2 regions of the Stenotrophomonas chelatiphaga genome follow, and region 1 is predicted to be linked to the other one. Evidence: predicted binding sites of a transcription regulator. Region 1 holds the regulator's gene; the other holds the start of a gene.

What was found. Region 1 encodes FliA, which starts transcription of late flagellar genes. Its sites were predicted from a motif close to TAAAGTTTNNCNNNCNNNGGCCGATAA; they were not measured.
Region 2: the regulator FliA is predicted to act here: its motif matches at 2,439-2,465, upstream of RTX79_RS16840 (GGDEF domain-containing protein).

The regions. Positions count from the first base shown of each region.
Region 1 is NZ_DAMBRS010000001.1:785,572-794,650, forward strand. Features, by position in the region: gene flhA (flagellar biosynthesis protein FlhA) at 1-1,536, shown strand, start outside; gene flhF (flagellar biosynthesis protein FlhF) at 1,686-3,536, shown strand; gene RTX79_RS03850 (MinD/ParA family ATP-binding protein) at 3,523-4,410, shown strand; gene RTX79_RS03855 (RNA polymerase sigma factor FliA) at 4,407-5,150, shown strand; gene cheY (chemotaxis response regulator CheY) at 5,172-5,564, shown strand; gene RTX79_RS03865 (protein phosphatase CheZ) at 5,564-6,202, shown strand; gene RTX79_RS03870 (chemotaxis protein CheA) at 6,205-8,052, shown strand; gene RTX79_RS03875 (flagellar motor protein) at 8,129-8,869, shown strand; gene motD (flagellar motor protein MotD) at 8,871-9,079, shown strand, end outside.
Region 2 is NZ_DAMBRS010000018.1:4,611-13,689, forward strand. Features, by position in the region: gene RTX79_RS16835 (DUF808 domain-containing protein) at 1-579, shown strand, start outside; gene RTX79_RS16840 (GGDEF domain-containing protein) at 864-2,402, opposite strand; gene RTX79_RS16845 (NAD-dependent dehydratase) at 2,514-3,146, shown strand; gene RTX79_RS16850 (helix-turn-helix transcriptional regulator) at 3,157-3,864, shown strand; gene RTX79_RS16855 (VOC family protein) at 3,922-4,311, shown strand; gene RTX79_RS16860 (dihydrolipoamide acetyltransferase family protein) at 4,416-5,810, opposite strand; gene RTX79_RS16865 (SH3 domain-containing protein) at 5,807-6,160, opposite strand; gene RTX79_RS16870 (alpha-ketoacid dehydrogenase subunit beta) at 6,162-7,148, opposite strand; gene pdhA (pyruvate dehydrogenase (acetyl-transferring) E1 component subunit alpha) at 7,222-8,304, opposite strand; gene RTX79_RS16880 (tryptophan 2,3-dioxygenase) at 8,675-9,079, shown strand, end outside.

The DNA.
Region 1 (9,079 bases):
GAAGCAGACTTCTACGGTGCGATGGACGGTGCCAGCAAGTTCATCCGCGGCGATGCGATCGCCGGCATCCTGATCCTCTTCATCAACATGATCGGCGGCCTGGCCGTCGGCATGCTCCAGCACAACATGGCCTTCGGCGATGCCGCGGCGACCTACACCCTGCTGTCCATCGGTGACGGCCTGGTGGCGCAGCTGCCGGCCCTGCTGGTGTCCAGCGCGGTGGCGATGCTGGTCACCCGCGCCTCGCGTTCGCAGGACATGAGCCAGGCGATGATGGGCCAGGTGTTCGGCCAGTACCGTGCGCTGGCGATCACCGCCGGCATCATCGGCGTGGTCGGCCTGGTGCCGGGCATGCCCAACGTCGCCTTCCTGACGCTGGCGGCGGTACTCGGCTTCCTGGCCTGGAAGATCTGGAAGAAGAGCCAGCTGGTGCAGGCGCAGGCCACCGACGCGCCAGCGGCTCCGGCGATGGATGCGCTGGGCCGCCCCGCAGCGCCTGCACCGACCGCCGAACTGACCTGGGATGAGCTGCGCCCGGTCGATCCGCTGGGGCTGGAGGTTGGCTACCGGTTGATCCCGCTGGTGGACGCAGCGCAGGGCGGCGAACTGATGGCGCGCATCAAGGGCGTGCGCCGCAAGCTGACCCAGGACATCGGCTTCCTGATTCCCTCGGTGCATATCCGCGACAACCTGGAACTGCCCGCCACCGCTTACCGGCTGCTGATCCACGGCGTGCCGGTGGCCACCGCCGAAATCCATCCGGACCGCGAGCTTGCGCTCGATCCGGGCAGCGCGCTGGGCCAGCTGGACGGCATCGCCGGCAAGGATCCCGCCTTCGGGCTGGATGCCACCTGGATCCAGCCGCACCAGCGCGCCCACGCCGAGACCATGGGCTACACCGTGGTCGACCCGGCCACCGTGGTCGCCACCCATCTGTCGCACCTGATCCGCGAACACGCCCCGGAACTGCTCGGCCATGAAGAGGTGCAGCAGCTGCTGGCCAACCTGGCCAAGAGCGCGCCGAAGCTGGTCGAAGACCTGACCCCGAAGGCGCTGCCGCTGTCGGTGGTGGTGCGCGTGCTGCAGAACCTGCTGGTCGAACGCATCCCGGTGCGCCAGCTGCGCAAGATCGCCGAGGCGCTGGTGGAGACCGCGCCGTCCAGCCAGGATCCGGCCACGTTGACCGCGGCGGTACGCAACACGCTGGGCCGTTTCATCGTGCAGGAGATCGCCGGCATGTCCGCCGAGCTGCCGGTGTTCACCCTCAACCCGCAATTGGAACGCGTCTTGCAGGAGTCCACGCAGGGCAACGGCGCTGCGCTGGAACCCGGACTCGCCGAACGGCTGCACCAGAGCCTTGCCGACTGTGTCAGCAAGCAGGAAGCCCGCAACGAGCCCGCCGTGGTGCTGGTACCCGGCCCGGTCCGTGCCGCACTGGCGCGACTGGTCCGCCACAGCGTTCCTTCGCTGTCGGTGCTGGCCTACAGCGAAGTCCCGGAGGACAAGCGCTTGAAGCTGGTAGGCACCATCAGCTGATGCGCGCTTCCACCCGGTGGCGGAAAGCCGACAGCAGCGCCATTGCAACGTCTTGATCCACCCATTACCGAAGGGGACCCCGCACCGTGCTGACCACCGACCACCCGCGATCCCCTGCCCCTGAAACGAATCCGTCCCGGTACCCCAGCATGAAAATCAAACGATTCGTCGCCGCCGACATGCGCTCGGCCATGAACCTGGTACGCAAGGAACACGGCCCCGATGCGGTGATCCTGTCCAACCGGCGGATCGAGGAAGGCGTGGAAATCGTGGCGGCCGCGCACTATGACGAAAGCGTGGTGCAGCGCGCCCTGGAAACCGCACGCAAGGACAGCGCCCCGGCCGCGGCCCCGGCGCCGCGTCCGCGCACTGCCGCCGATGCGATGATCGCGGCGATGACCCGCCGCCGCACGCCGGAACAGGACGTCGAGCCGGTGGCCGCGACCACTTCGGCGGTCGCCGCGCTGGCACGTGCGGCCGTCGGTGCCACCGGCCGCACGCTCAACAGCGCCGACGAAGGCGTGCCGCGCCGTGGCAGCGAAGGCTTCGCCGCCACCCTGGCGCGGGCCGCCGGTGGCCTCGCCCGGTTCCCCTCGCCGCCCGCCGTCAACGAACCGGCGCTGCCGGAGCAGATCTTCGCGCCCTTCGTGCAGCCGCCGGCCGATGCGCCGCGGATGGCGGCCAGCCGCCCGGCGCCGGCGCTGCCGCGCGCCTGGGTGGAAGACGAAACCTTCGATGTGGCACCGCCGGCCGTGGCCGTCGAGCCGCGCGTTCCCGCACCGGTCCTGCGCGCGCCCGCGGTGCTGCCGCCGCCGCTGCCGATGGCGTTTGCCGCACAGGTGCCGGAGCTGGACGAGGTCGCTGCCGTGGCGGACATCTCCGCTGCCGCCAGCGCCGAGCCGTGCCCGGCCGAATCCGCACCTCCACGGCCCGCTTCGCTCGCCGACCATGGGTCGGCGCTGCCCCTGGCCGCTTCGCTCGCCGAGCCCAGCGCGGCGGCATCCGCACCGGCTCCCGCGATCCAGCTGGCCGAGATCGTGCCGCCGCCGGCGCCGGTGGTTGCGCCCCCTACCCTCACCGTCATCGCCCGCGACGATGAAGAGATGCGCCACCTGCGCAATGAAGTGGCCGGCATGCGCCAGGTCATCGAACGCGAGATGCACCGCTTCACCGACGAGCGCCTGCGCGGCAACCCGGTGCGTGCCACCGCGCTGGACCTGATGGACGAATACGGCTTCGACGCCGGCATCGCCCGCGACGTGGTGCTGCAGATTCCGCTGGACACCGAAGCCCACCGTGGCCGCGGCCTGATGCTGGGCCTGCTGTCGCGCAAGCTGCCGATCTCCCCGGTCGACCCGCTGGAGGCCGGCGGCGTGATCGCGCTGGTCGGCCCCACCGGTGCCGGCAAGACCACCACCATCGCCAAGCTGGCGTCGCGCTTCGCCGAAGCCCACGCCCCGCGCGATGTCGCCCTGGTCACCACCGATACCGCGCGCATCGGCGCCCGCGAGCAGCTGTACGGCTTCGGCCGCCAGCTCGGCATCGCCGTGCATGAAGCCAACAGCGGAACCGACCTGGACCAGCTGCTGGAGCGCCTGAAGGATTACAAGCTGGTGCTGATCGACACCGCCGGCGTCGGCCCGCGCGACCGCACCCTGGCCTCGCAGCTGCAGTGGCTGCGTGCCGCACGCCAGGTCAGCACCCTGCTGGTGCTGCCGGCCAACACCAGCTTCGGCGACATGGACGAAGTGGTGCGCCGCTTCAGCGCCGCCAACCTGCAGGGCGTGGTGCTGAGCAAGCTGGACGAAACCGGCCGCTTCGGCACTGCCTTGTCGGTGGCCGTCGACCACCGCCTGCCGATCACCTGGGTGACCGACGGCCAGGACGTTCCCGAAGACCTGCACCGGGCCAGTGCAGCCAATCTCGTACTTCGCCTTGAAGATTTGCGCCGCGCGGCCGATATGCCCTGCAACCCGGAGTTGAACCATGCCGTCGCGTGAGTACGCCAAGCTGACCACCGCCTTCCCGTTGTCGGCCACCCGCAGCCAGCCGCTGGGCCCGGTCCGCACCATCGCCGTCACCGGCGGCAAGGGCGGCGTGGGCAAGACGAACGTTTCGGCCAACATGGCCGTGGCGCTCGCTGGCATGGGCAAACGCACGCTGCTGCTGGACGCCGACCTCGGCCTGGCCAACATCGACGTGATCCTGGGCCTGAAGCCGGAGTTCACCCTGGCCGACCTGATCGCCGGCCGCTGCACGCTGGAAGAGGTCATCATCGAAGGCCCGAACGGGGTGCTGGTGGTGCCTGCCGCGTCCGGTCGCCGGCACATGGCCGAACTGGCCCCGGCCGAACATGTCGGCCTGGTCAATGTGTTCTCCGAACTGGAGCGCGACCTGGATGTCATGGTGGTCGATACCGCCGCCGGCATCACCGATGGCGTCCTCACCTTCTGCCAGGCCGCCCAGGACACCGTGGTGGTGGTGTGTGACGAGCCGGCGTCGATCACCGATGCCTACGCCCTGATCAAGGTGCTGTCGCGCGAACGCGGCGTGGACCGGATCCAGGTGGTGGCCAACATGGTGCGCGACCCGAACGAAGGCCGCGTGCTGTATGAAAAGCTGAGCCGGGTCTGCGAAAAGTTCCTCGCCGACGTGTCGCTGAACTACCTCGGCTGCGTGCCGCAGGACGACTGGCTGCGCCTTTCCGTGCAGCGCCAGCAGCCGGTGGTGAAGGCCTACCCGTCCAGCCCGTCGGCCTTGGCGATCAACGAAATCGCCCGCCGCACCGCCCGCTGGCAGGCCCCGACCGAGCCACGCGGCGGCGTCGAGTTCTTCCTCGAACGCATCCTCAAGCAGCGCGGGGTGGTCGCATGAAAGGCGCAGCGCAGTACCGCGAAGTACAGCGCACCGCGGCAACCGAATGCATCAACCAGCATTCGGACCTGGTGCGCCGCATCGCCCATCACCTGGCCGCCCGGCTGCCCGCCAGCGTGGAGGTCGACGACCTGATCCAGGCCGGCATGATGGGGCTGATCGAGGCCTCGCGCAGCTACGACGCCGACCAGGGCGCGTCGTTCGAAACCTACGCCTCGATCCGCATCCGTGGCTCGATGATCGACGAGATCCGCCGTGGCGACTGGGTGCCGCGCTCGGTGCATCGCCGTGCCCGCGACGCCGCCGCGACCATCCGCCGGCTGGAACAGGCCAGTGGCCGCGCCGCATCGGCCACCGAAGTCGCCGCGGCGATGGACATCCCGCTGCCGGAGTACCTGCGGCTGATGGAAGATGCCTCGCGCGGCCAGGTGCTGAGCCTTGAATCGCGCATCGAAGACCAGGGCGAGCTGGACACCATCGCCCAGGGCGGCCCGACCCCGCAGCAGGTGCTCGAACGCAGCCAGTTCGGCAGCGAACTGGGCAAGGCCATCGGCCACCTGCCCGAGCGCGAGCAGCTGGTGCTGTCGCTGTATTACGAACAGGAACTCAACCTTAAAGAGATCGGCGCAGTGCTCGGCGTGAGCGAGTCGCGGGTCTGCCAGATCCATGGCCAGGCGGTATTGCGCCTGCGTGGCCGCCTGAAAACCTTCGAGGCCGTTGACGCGGGCCTGGAAGCGTAAGTACCCAAGAGGAATCAAGCTTTGAACAAGAACATGCGCATCCTGATCGTCGACGACTTTTCGACCATGCGTCGCATCGTCAAGAACCTGCTCGGCGACCTCGGCTTCACCAACACCGCCGAAGCCGAAGATGGGCATGCCGCGCTGGCCATGCTGCAGAGCCAGCCCTTCGATTTCGTGGTCACCGACTGGAACATGCCGGTGATGACCGGCATCGAGCTGCTGAAGGCGATCCGCGCCGATGCACGGCTGAAGACCCTGCCGGTGCTGATGGTCACCGCCGAAGCCAAGCGCGAGCAGATCATCGAAGCGGCCCAGGCCGGGGTGAACGGCTACATCATCAAGCCGTTCACCGCACTGACCCTGCAGGAGAAGCTCGGCAAGATCTTCGAACGCCTGGCGGCGAGCGCCTGATGGCCGTTGTCATGGACGCACCGATGGACAAGGCCTGGCTGGTACAGCGGCTGCAGGAAGCGCTTGCCGCGCTGGAAGCCGGCGACGAGGGCGGCTGGCGCGTGCAGATCGACGCCCTGGCCGCGGCACGCACCCAGCCGATGATGGCAGGCCTGTCACGGCTGGCGCGCGAGCTCGGCCAGGCACTGGGCGAGCTGCCCACCGTCAGCACCGATGCCGGTGAGCTGGACGATGCCTGCGCGCGCCTGGACCACGTGGTGACGATGACCGAACAGGCCACCCACCGCACCCTGGACCTGACCGAGGAATGCCGCGCCCTGACCGCCCGCCTCGATGATGAGGCCCTGCCGTTGCTGGAGCAGCAGCAGGCGCTCGAGCGCATCCGCCACAACCTGACCGAGATCGCCCTGACCCAGAGCTACCAGGACCTGACCGGGCAGATCATCCGCCGCGTGGTCGGCATCGTGCGCCGCGTGCACGAAGGCTTCGGTGCACTGGGCCTGCCGCCGGAACTGCAGGCGCAGCGCCAGCAGGGCCGCCATGAGCCGGCGCTGGCCGGGCCGGCGGTACACGGCGTGGACCGCCATGCGGTGTCCCAGCACGACGCCGACGACCTGCTGTCCGACCTGGGGCTCTGACGATGAGTGGAATCGCCGACGACATCGCTGCCGACTTCATCATCGAGGCGCAGGAAATCCTTGATCGTCTCGGCGAGCAGCTGGTCACCCTGGAACAGGACCCGCAGGACAGCGCGCAGCTCAATGCGGTGTTCCGCGGTTACCACACGCTGAAAGGCGGCGCCGGTTTCCTCGGCATCACCGCCATGGTCGAACTGTGCCACGCCGCCGAAGAGACCCTCGGGCTGGTGCGTGCCGGCCAGGCCACGCTGCAGCCGCATCACTTCGATGCCGGCCAGCAGTCGCTGGACTACCTGCAGGCGATGCTCGATTCGGTGTCGGCCGGCGAAGAACCCGGGCATGCCCCGCCGGACCTGATCGCCCAGTTCGACGTCGGCGCGGCCCCGGCCAGCACCGCCGCGGCGTCGAGCGATCCATCGCTGATCAGCGATGACGAATTCGAAGCCCTGCTTGACCAGCTGCATGGGGGCGGCGCCCCCACCGCGGTGGCTGCCAAGGCCGCCGATGCGATGATCAGCGAAGACGAATTCGAAGCGTTGCTCGACCAGCTGCACGGCGGTGCCATACCCGGCGCCCAGGCCGTTGCCCCGGTGGCCGCTGCGCCTGCGCCGGTACCGGCCAAGGCCGCCCCGGCCGCCGCGCGTGCACCTGCGGCCACGGCGGCCGCCGCACCCAGGCCCGCCAAGCCGCTGGCCGAAGCCGAACAGACCGTGCGCGTGGATACCAAGCGCCTGGACGCCATCGTCAACCTGATCGGCGAACTGGTGCTCTCGCGCAACCGGCTCAAGACCCTGCGTGCGCGCCTGCGCGATGAAGAGCTCGACCGCGCCGTTTCCACCCTGGACATCGCCACCGCACGGCTGCAGTCGGCGGTGATGCGGACCCGCATGCAGCCGGTCGGCAAGGTGTTCTCGCGCTTCCCCAAGGTCGCCCGCGACGTGGCCCGCTCGCTGAGCAAGGAAGTCGAGCTGGAACTGGTCGGCGCGGAAACCGAGCTGGACCGCAACCTGGTCGAAGCACTGGCCGACCCGCTGGTGCACCTGGTCCGCAATGCCATCGACCACGGCGTGGAAATGCCCGACCTGCGTGAAGCACAGGGCAAGCCGCGCAGTGGCCACGTCCGCCTTTCGGCACAGCAGGAAGGCGACTATGTCAGCATCGAAGTGCAGGACGATGGCGCCGGCATCGATCCGGAACGGCTGCGCGCCAAGGCGCGCGAAAAAGGCCTGATCGATCCGGAAGCCGCCGCCCGCCTGAGCAGCGAGGAATGCCTGCACCTGGTGTTCCTGCCCGGTTTCTCCACCAAGGCCCAGGTCACCGACATCTCCGGTCGCGGGGTCGGCATGGACGTGGTGCAGTCGCGCATCCGCGAACTCAGCGGACAGATCCAGATCCAGTCCGAACTGGGCCGCGGCAGCCGCTTCATGATCCGCGTCCCGCTCACCCTGGCGATCCTGCCCACCCTGCTGGTGCAGGCCGGCGAGGACGTCTACGCGCTGCCGCTGGCGCGCGTGCTGGAAGTGCTGCACGCGCCGGCCACCTCGCTGGGCTGGTTCGATGGCCGCGCGGTGCTCGACCGTCGCTCGCATACGCTTGCGCTGGTGGACCTGCGCCAGTGGCTGGACGTGGAGCCGATGCAGTCCAACCTGCTGACCATCGTGGTGCTGCAGGCCGGTGAAGCGCGCTTCGGACTGGTCGTGGACCAAGTGCGCGGCCGCGAAGAAGTGGTCATCAAGCCGCTGCCCAAGGCACTGCGCGGACTGCGCGGTTACGCCGGCGCCACCCTGATCGGCGACGGCCGGATGGCGCTGATCCTCGATGTCGACGGGCTTCGCAGCCCGCACGACTGAATTGAAACTGTGACGTCGGTCGGCCCGCTGCCGGCCGCCAGCTCAAGTCACGCCGCACCGGGCCGATAACCGATCCATGGACAGACTCAGCCTCATAGGACTCTTCCTCGCCTTGGCGTCACTGGTAGGGGGCAGCATCCTCAAGGGCGCTGGCCTGGCGTCGCTGTGGTCGCCGGCCGCGTTCGTGATCGTGATCGTGGGCACCCTTGCTTCGATCCTGCTGCACACCGCTCCGGCGGTGTTCAAGCATGCCTTCACCATCGTGCGCTGGGTGATCCGCCCGCCCCAGAGCGATCGCCGCCAGCTGATCACCCAGATCGTGGAATGGAGCAACATCGCCCGTCGCCAGGGCCTGCTGGGCCTGGAAGCACAGGTGGAAGCGCAGTCCGACCCGTTCCTGCGCAAGGGCCTGCAACTGCTGGTCGACGGCGTAGAGCCGGAAACCATCCGGCACATGCTGGAGATCGAACTGAGCAGTCAGGAACACAAGGACCTGGCCGCCTCCAAGGTGTTCGAGGCGATGGGCATCTATGCACCGACCCTGGGCATCATCGGCGCGGTGCTGGGCCTGATCGCCGTGATGAAGAACCTGGCCGATCCGAGCAAGCTCGGCCATGGCATCGCCGCGGCCTTCACCGCCACCATCTACGGCATCGCCTCGGCCAACCTGCTGTTCCTGCCGGTGTCGGCCAAGCTCAAGAGCGTGATCGCGCACAACACCCGGGACCGCGAGATGGCCATCGAAGGCCTGATCTCGATCGCGCTGGGCGAGAACCCGCGCAACATCGAATCCAACCTGAGCGGGTTCCTGCACTGACATGGCCCGCCGCAAGCACCACGAAGAGCATGCCAACCATGAGGCCTGGGCGATTCCGTACGCCGACCTGATGACGCTGCTGCTTGCCTTCTTCGTGGTGATGTATGCGATCTCTTCAGTCAACGAAGGCAAGTACCGCGTGGTCGCCGCCGCGCTCAGCACCGCCTTCGGTTCGGCCCCGCGCACCCTCAATCCGGTGCAGGTCGGCAG
Region 2 (9,079 bases), on a different contig from region 1:
CCAGCCGAAGAAGACCAGGCCAAGCAGGCGGAGCGGCGCCAGGCGCTGGCCAACGAGCAGGTAGACATGGTGGCCTTCGAGAAGGACAAGATCAAAGGCGCGATCCGCACCGATTTCATCCTGTCGGCCGAGGTGATCGTGCTGACGCTGGGCGTGGTGGTCACCTCCGGCGCGGCGTTCACCCAGCAGCTGCTGACCTTGAGCGTGGTCGCGCTGGCGATGACCGTGTTCGTCTACGGGCTGGTGGCGGGCATCGTCAAGATCGACGACGCCGGCCTGTATCTGGCCAGGAAGGGCGGGGCGGTGGCGGCGTTCGGGCGCGGCATGGTGGCGAGTGCGCCGTGGCTGATGAAGTTCCTGTCCATCGCCGGTACCGCGGCGATGTTCCTGGTCGGTGGCGGTATCCTGGTGCACAACGTGCCGGCGCTGCACCACTGGGTGCTGGAGCATGGTGGTGAAGGGCAGTGGGCATGGCTGGTCAACGCGCTGGTGAACGTGGGCGTGGGCCTGGTGATCGGCGCGCTGGTGCTGGGTGCGGTGATGCTGGTGCAGAAGCTGCGCGGCAAGCAGGCGCACTGACAGGTAGTGACGGCCGCTGGCCGTCAACGCCGTTTGCCGCAGCCTCGGTGGGGGATGATGCCCGGTGCTGGGTGACGATGCCCGCGTTGGTGGGTGACGACCGTTGGTCGTCACGACGCTGCAGGCGAAAAGCTGTGACGACCAACGGTCGTCACCCACCGTGGGGGCGAGGTTTGACGGCCAGCGGCCGTCACTACCGGGGGGCGAGGTTTGACGGCCAGCGGCCGTCACTAATGGGGGGCAAGGTCTGACGGCCAGCGGCCGTCGCTACCGGGCCTGACGCCTCAGCCGGCCTGCACGCGATTGCGGCCCAGCCGCTTGGCCGCGTACAGCGCTTCGTCGGCACGGCGCAGCAAGGACTCGGCGCTGTCGCCGGTGCTCCACTGCGCCAGCCCGGCACTGAAATGCACCGGCACGCGCTGGTCCTGCACGTTCAACACGCGCTGGGCCAGTGAGCGCTGCAGGCGCTGCAGGGTGGACATGCTGTCCGCCCCCGGGGTGTCCGGCATGACCAGCACGAACTCGTCGCCGCCCAGCCGCGCCACGCTGTCGCTGGCGCGCAGCAGCAGCTGGCAGACACTGACGAAATGCTTGAGCACGGCATCGCCACCGGCGTGGCCGAACTGCGAGTTGGTCTGGCCGAACTCGTCCAGGTCGATCACCGCGACCGCCAGCGCGCTGCCGCCGCGTGCGGAACGGGCGAGTTCGGACTGCAGCAGCTCATCCAGTCCGCGCCGGTTGAGCGCACCGGTCAGCGGATCGGTGCGGACCAGGTCGGTCACTTCGCGCAGGTCCTGTTCCAGCTGGGCGATGCGCTGCTCGGCCACTTCCACCTCCAGGCGGGCATTGGCCAGATGGTCGCGTGCCTGCGCGGCCTGTTGCTGCACCCGCCCGGTGTCCTGCAGCACCGCCTGCAGCAGCTGGTTGAGGTCGGCGATGCTGCGTGCTTCGCGCAGCGCCAGGGCGTAGCTGCTGATGCGGTCGTGGTACTCGCCGGTGCTGTTGGCCATGCCGTCCAGCTGCTGCACGAAGTCGCCCATCAGCCCGCGCATCGCGGCCTTGGATTCGCTGATGCCCTGCTTGAGCAGGCCCTGCTTGTAGATCATCTGGCGCAGTTCGCTGCGGGTTCGTTCGACCGCCGCGGTGTCCAACGGACCGGACAACAGCTGGCGCACGGCATCGATCTGCCCGTGCAGCCAGGCACCGTCGTCGAGCAGCTCGCTGATGTTCTCCAGCAGCAGGTCGAACAGGCCCAGCAGCAGTTCATCGCGTTCCTGCCAGGCCTCGCTGCGCACGCCGATCTGGTGGCCCAGTTCGCGCTGGCCCTGTTCCAGCGCATCCAGCGGCTGGCCGGGCTGCCATTGCTTCCAGGCGGCGGCCTGCGCCACGGCCTGCTCGCGCAGCTGCGGGTCGTGCTGCAGCAGGCCCGCCACGGTGATGCCGAGCACCTGGCGCAGCTGTTCGCGCAGGCGGTCACCGTCGGGCGGCGCATCCGGGGCATGCAGTTCGATGGTGCGGATGTACTTGTCGATCAGCTGGCGCATCGCGCGGCCGTAGCGCGGCCAGTCCGCATCGGCCTGCGCTGACTGCAGGCGATCACCCATGTCGCCCAGCTCGCCGGGCAGGGTCGCCATGCCATCGGCAAAAGCCGCCAGCAGGGATTCGGGGTGTGCGGCGTGCGCGAACAGCTGCTGCAGGCTGAGTCCATTGCCGCCGCGGGTGACCGCGCGCGGGCCGTCGCTGCCCGCGGCGCCCGCACGGACCAGCGCCAGCGATCCAAGCTGGGTGCCGGGGGCGGGGCGGGAATCGCGGCGGTCCGTCATGCGGGGTGTCCGGGAGAGGCAAAGGCTGGTGACAGCATATCGGCGTGGCCGACGTTGGCTTTATACCCGTGCAGCGTTCACGATGGGGAAAATGAACCAGGGGAGAAGGCGATGCGGGTGATGTTGCTGGGCGCGACCGGACTGGTAGGGGGGCAGGCACTGGGGCTGTTGCTGGACGATCCGCGCTGCACGGCGCTGGTCGCGCCGAGCCGGCGGCCGCTGCCGGTGACCGCGCCCAAGCTGGACAATCCGGTGCTGGATTTCGAACACCTGCCCGGCACCGCGCCGTGGTGGGCGGTGGATGCGGTGATCTGCGCGCTGGGCAGCACGATGGCCCAGGCCGGCAGCCGCGATGCCTTCAAGCGCATCGACCACGACTACCCGTTGACCTTCGCCGGGCAGGCCCACGCGCATGGCGCCGGCACCTTCGTGCTGAACTCCGCGGCCGGCGCGGACGCGGGTTCGCGGTTCTTCTACAACCGGGTGAAGGGCGCGCTGGAACAGGACCTGCGCAGGCTGGAATTCGATTCGTTGACGCTGGTGCGGCCCGGGCTGATCGGCGGCCAGCGTGCGCACAAACGCACCGGCGAACACCTGGCACTGCAGGTGCTGGGCGTGCTGGGTCCGCTGCTGCCGCGCGGCTGGCGGATCAATCCGGCGGACAACATCGCCGCTGCCCTGGTGGATGCCGCGCTGGCGCCCCGGCCCGGCGAACACGTGGTCAGCGCGGCCGAGCTGGCCTGAGCACGCCGCGATGTCCCGCTCGCTGCGCCTGAACCGGCTGCTTCAGTTGTTGCGTCGCCATCGGCGACCGGTCCGCGGCCAGCTGCTCGCCGATACGTTGGGCATCAGCCTGCGCACGCTGTACCGCGACATCGCCACGCTGCAGCAGCAGGGCGCGGACCTGCGCGGTGAGGCCGGCATCGGCTATCTACTGCAGCCTGCTGACACCCTGCCGCCGCTGACCCTGCCGCCGGCGGAGATCGATGCGCTGGTGCTTGGGTTGCGCTGGGTGGCTTCGCGTGCCGATCCCGGGCTGGCCGAGGCGGCGCGTGATGCACTGGCCCGCATCGGCCACGCACTGCCGACCGAGCGCCGGCAGCAGCTGCAGACCAGTGGCCTGCGGGTCGGCCCTGCGCGGCCGATGGAGGCGGTCGTTGCGAGCTCGCTGCAGGTGGTCCGCGAGGCCATCGGTTCGCAGCAGCGCGTGGACATCGGCTACCGCGACCTGGCGGGATGCCGCAGCCAGCGGACCGTGTGGCCGTTCGCGCTGGCCTACTTCGACGAAGTTCCGATGCTGGCGGCGTGGTGCGAACTACGCGGCGGCTTCCGCCATTTCCGGCTGGACCGCATCGACTCCGCGCAGGCGCAGGACGCACGCTATCCCACGCCACGCAGCGCGCTGCTCGGACGCTGGCAGCGCGAGCAGGGCATCACGCCGGACTGGCTGGATCGCTGCTGACCGGAACTGTCAGCAGGGTGGCAGCAGGATGGACGCTCTTCCCAAGCGAGTGATCCCATGTTCAAGCCCGACGCCGTCATGCACTACGTACGCGATGTCCCTCTCAGCGCCGCTTTCTATGCCGGCATCATGGGCCGGCCGGCGAGCCAGCTTGCGCCTGGATTTGCCTTGTTCGTGGTTCCGGGCGGCCCCGCGCTGGGTCTGTGGCAACGCGAGGAGGTGCAGCCCACCGCCTTGGGCGCCCCCGGCGCGTGTGAGCTGACCATGGTGGTGGCCAGCGCTGCGGACGTTGTACGGATGCACGCGGCGTGGCTGGCGCTGGGGGTGGAGATCGCGCAGGCACCGGCAACGCTGGCGTTTGGCCATACCTTCGTTGGCCTGGACCCGGATGGGCATCGGTTGCGCGTGCACAGCCGGGCCGAAGGCCTGCCGCCGCGCGAGGCCTGAACGGAAAAGGGTCGGATCGACTGGCCTTGGCCAGGGATCCGACCCTTCCTTGACGGCCAGCGGCCGTCACTACCGTCTGACGGCCAGCGGCCGTCACTACCGCATCAGTTGGCCAGGGCCAGGTCGTCCATCATCGCGCGCAGGAAGCGCGCGGCTTCGCCGCCGGTGGCCACGCGGTGGTCGAAGGTGACCGACAGCGGGATCACCTTGTGCGCTTCCACGCCGCCCATCACCGGGGTCATCTGGTGGCGGGCACGGCCGGCGCCGACGATGGCCACGCACGGCGGTACCACCACCGGGGTGGCGTAGCGGCCGGCGAACATGCCGAAGTTGGACAGCGAGATCGTGTAGCCGCTCAGTTCCGAGGCGGCGATCGAACGCGCTTCCACCTGCTCACGCAGACGGTTGACGCCTTCGCGGATGCCGCGTGCATCGAGCATGTCGGCATTGCGCAGGGCCGGCACGAACAGGCCTTCCTCGGTATCCACCGCGATGCCCACGTCGACATGCGCGTGCAGGGTGCGGGTCAGCGCCTCGCCATCGAACCAGGCGTTCATCGCCGGAACCTTCTGGCAGGCCACCACGATCGCGCGCACCAGGCGCGCGGTGACATCGTTGCCCGGCAACCAGGCATGCAGGTCGGCGTCATCGTTCAGCGTGGTCGGAACGACCTTGCTGTGTGCATCGGCCATCACCCGCGCCATGTTGCGACGCACGCCCTTCAACTGTTCCGGCTGGCCCTTGGCGACCACGCCCGGCGGCTGGGTCCGCATCGGCTTGCCGGCGGCCGACATCGGCGCGCGCTGGCTTTCCACGCGTGCCGGTGCCGGTGCGGACACCGGCGCGGCCTGCGCTGCAGCCGCTGCAGCCGGCGCGGCGCCGACCTTGGCGCTGCCATCGGCGGCAGCCTGCTTGACGTCGGCCATGGTCACCGCACCCTCGGTACCGCTGGCGCGCACGCGCGACAGGTCCACGCCCAGCTTGCGCGCCATCGCACGCACCGCCGGCACGGCTTTGACCCCGCCGACAGCGACCGCCTGTTCGGCATGCACGGCGTTGGAGCTCTGCATCGCGCCGACCACGGTGCCGGCGTCATCGCGTTCACCACCGTCCTTGATCTCGCCGCCCTCATCGGAGGCCACCACGGCATCGGCCTGTGCCGGCGCCGGCTGCCCGGTACTCGGGGCGGCGGCCGGTGCGGCGTGGCCGTGGCTGTGGCCGGTGTCCTGGCCGTCCGCGCGCTGCGGCAGGTTCGGGTCCAGTTCGAAGCTGGCCAGCACCGCGCCGGTCGGGATGATGTCACCGGCCGCACCGGACAGCTTCAGTATCTTGCCGGACACCGGCGAAGGCACTTCGACCACGGCCTTGGCGGTCTCCATCGACACCAGCGGCTCATCCAGGCGGATGGTGTCGCCTTCCTTGACGAACCATTCGACGATGGTGGCGTCCGGCAGGCCTTCGCCGAGGTCGGGCAGGTTGAAATTCTTGGTCTGGCTCATGTGCAGTTCTCTTCCAGCAGTTCCAGTTCGTGGGCCGGCAGCCAGCCCGTCGCGCCATTCGCGCGCTCGGACCACCACCACCCCCCATGTTCATGATGCAGCCGTACCAGCTCGCCGTTTTCCACGTCCAGCTCGCTGGCGTCATAGTCACGCAGGGCTTCTGCGTGGCCATCGTCCAGCACCTGCAACCAGGCGACCGGCGCCCAGCCTGCGCCACCGTCGCGGGTGCGCACCCAGGCAAACGCCGGCCATTCCTCGTCGCGCACACCGACCTCGACGATCTGGCCGGTGCGCAGGCGGAGCGGGTTGGGGTACTGGCTGCGGTACGGGCCGAGCAGACGGGCCCGCATCTCAGCCTGCCGCAACGGCGCGCTTGGCCGCCGCCACGATCCGCTCCACGCTGGGCAGGTACTTCATTTCCAGGCGGAAAAGCGGAATGTGGGTGTCATAGCCGGTCACGCGCTCGACGGGTGCCAGCAGGTCGTAGAGCGATTCCTCGGCCAGCCGTGCGGCGATTTCCGCGCCGAAGCCCGCGGTCTTCGGGGCCTCCTGCACGATCACGCAGCGGCCGGTCTTGGCCACCGATTCGGCAATGGTGGCGAAGTCCAGCGGGCGCAGCGTGGCCACGTCGATGACTTCGGCACTGATGCCTTCGCCTGCCAGCTTGTCGGCTGCTTCCAGCGCTTCCTTGACCTGCGCACCCCAGGTCACCAGGGTCACGTCGGTGCCGTCGCGCAGCACGAAGCAGACATCCAGCGGCAGCGCTTCGCCATCGTTGACCACCACTTCCTTGTACTGGCGGTAGATGCGCTTGGGCTCCATGTAGATGACCGGATCCGGTTCACGGATCGCCGCCAGCAGCAGGCCGTAGGCGCGCTGCGGCGAGGACGGCAGCACCACGCGCAGGCCCGGCACGTTGGTGAAGATCGCTTCGTTGGCTTCGCTGTGGTGTTCCGGGGCACGGATGCCACCGCCCCACGGCACGCGCAGCACCATCGGGCAGTGCAGGCGGCCACGCGTACGCGTACGCAGGCGCGCGGCATGGCAGATGATGTGGTCGACCATCGGGTACATGAAGCCGTCGAACTGGGCTTCGGCGATCGGCTTCATGCCCTGCGCCGCCAGGCCGATGGTCAGTCCGGCGATGGTGGTTTCATCCAGCGGGGTGTCGAGGATGCGGTTGGCGCCGAAGCGCTGCTGCAGGCCGGCCGTGGCGCGGAACACGCCGCCGTTGACGCCCACGTCCTCGCCCAGCACCAGCACCGAGCTGTCGTGCTCCAGCTCCCAGGCCAGCGCCTGGGTGATGGCTTCGATCAGGGTGATGGGGGTGGTGGTCATGACCGTGTCTCCACCGGCGACAGCGGCGCTGTCGGCGGCATTGGTGCGGGAAGCAGGAGCGCCGTGCTTGATGTCATCCATGACGCTGCTCCAGGGCAATGGCGGCAGCGCGCTGGGCCAACAGGTCCGGCGGCGGATCGGCGTACAGGAAATCGAACATCGCTTCGACCGGCTGCACCGGGGTGTTGAGGTACTGGTTCACGTCCTCGTCCACGCGCGCGCCGCACTGCTCGATCCAGGCCTTTTCTTCGGCTTCGCTCCACACGCCCTGGTCGGTCAGGTACTTGCGCAGGCGCAGCATCGGTTCCAGCAGCCAGGCATCCTTCACTTCGGCGTCGTCGCGGTAGCGGCGCGCGTCGTCGGCGGTGGTGTGGTCGGACAGGCGGTAGGTCATCAGTTCCAGCACCGTGCCGCCGTTGCCGGACAGGCCGCGTTCGCGCGCCTGCTCCATCGCCGCCAGCACCGCGATCAGGTCGTTGCCATCCACCTGCAGGCAGTGCAGGCCACCGGCCAGGCCCTTCTGCGCCAGCGTTTCGGCACCGGTCTGGGCCGAACGGGGCACCGAAATCGCCCAACCGTTGTTGACGATGCACAGGATCAGCGGCAGCTTGTAGGCGCCGGCCGAATTCAGTGCCGCGTAGAAGTCGGTCTTGGAACTGCCACCGTCTCCGCACACCGCCACGGCGATCTGCTTCTCATCGTTGAGCTTGAACTTCAGCGCCGCGCCGGCCGCATGCAGGCACTGGGTGGAGATCGGCACGCAGAACGGGAAGTCCTTGGCCGCATTGCCGCCGTAGTCATTGCCGCGCTCGTCGCCGCCCCAGTACATCAGCACGTCGTACGGGCGCACGCCACGCATGAACATCGCACCGTATTCGCGGTAGCTCGGCGCGAACACGTCGCCGGGATGCATGGCCGCACCGATGCCGACGTGGGCCGCTTCGTGGCCCAGGCAGGCCGCGTACGTACCCAGCTTGCCGGTGCGCTGCAGCGCGATGGACTTGCTGTCGAAGACGCGCACGTAGAGCATCTGCTTGAACAGCGGGACCAGCACCTTGGGATCCCGCAGGGACGCGGGCAGGTCGTCGCGGACGAGCTTGCCGTCCGCGTCCAGGTATTGGAGATATTCGATCTTGAACTCAGCAGCAACTGTCATTGCGGACTGCACCTTCGACAGGAAGTTACAAATGATATGAATCGCCATGTTAAGGACGGTGTATGAAAAAGCCGTCCTGCGGCGCAGCAAGGGTTTCCCCGGTGAGGCCCCTGCCGGCGGGTAGGCGGCCCGTTGCAGCAACGTATTCAGCCGTTGCTGCAGAGCACCAGAATACGCCCGTGAAGGCGGGGATGGGACCCTCGGGAAGCGGTTCCACGCGCCGGGAAGCGGGTTTGTGCGTTCCACGAGGCCCTGTGACGACCAACGGTCGTCACCCACCGCAGCCGGCGAGGCACCAAGGTCCTCACCCGGCGCAGCCGGCGACCGACTGTCGTCCTGCTACGCTTTCTCTTTTCATCGGTCCCGCCCCATGTCCGTCGACAACAACCAACGCGATCTCGAAGCCGGCATCCTGACCGACCTGCAGGACCGGCTGACCTACGGCGGCTACCTGCGGCTGGACCAGCTGCTCAGCGCGCAGCAGCCGCTGTCCAGCCCGGCCCACCATGACGAGATGCTGTTCATCATCCAGCACCAGACGTCCGAGCTGTGGCTGAAGCTGCTGGCGCACGAGCTGGGCGCGGCGATCGGTTTCCTGCAGCGCGACCAGGTCTGGCAGTGCCAGAAGGTGCTGGCACGCAGCAAGCTGGTGCTGCGCCAGCTGACCGAGCAATGGTCGGTGCTGGAAACGCTGACCCCGTCCGAATACATGGGCTTCCGCGACGTGCTGGGTCCGTCCTCGGGCTTCCAGTCGCTGCAGTACCGCTACATCGAG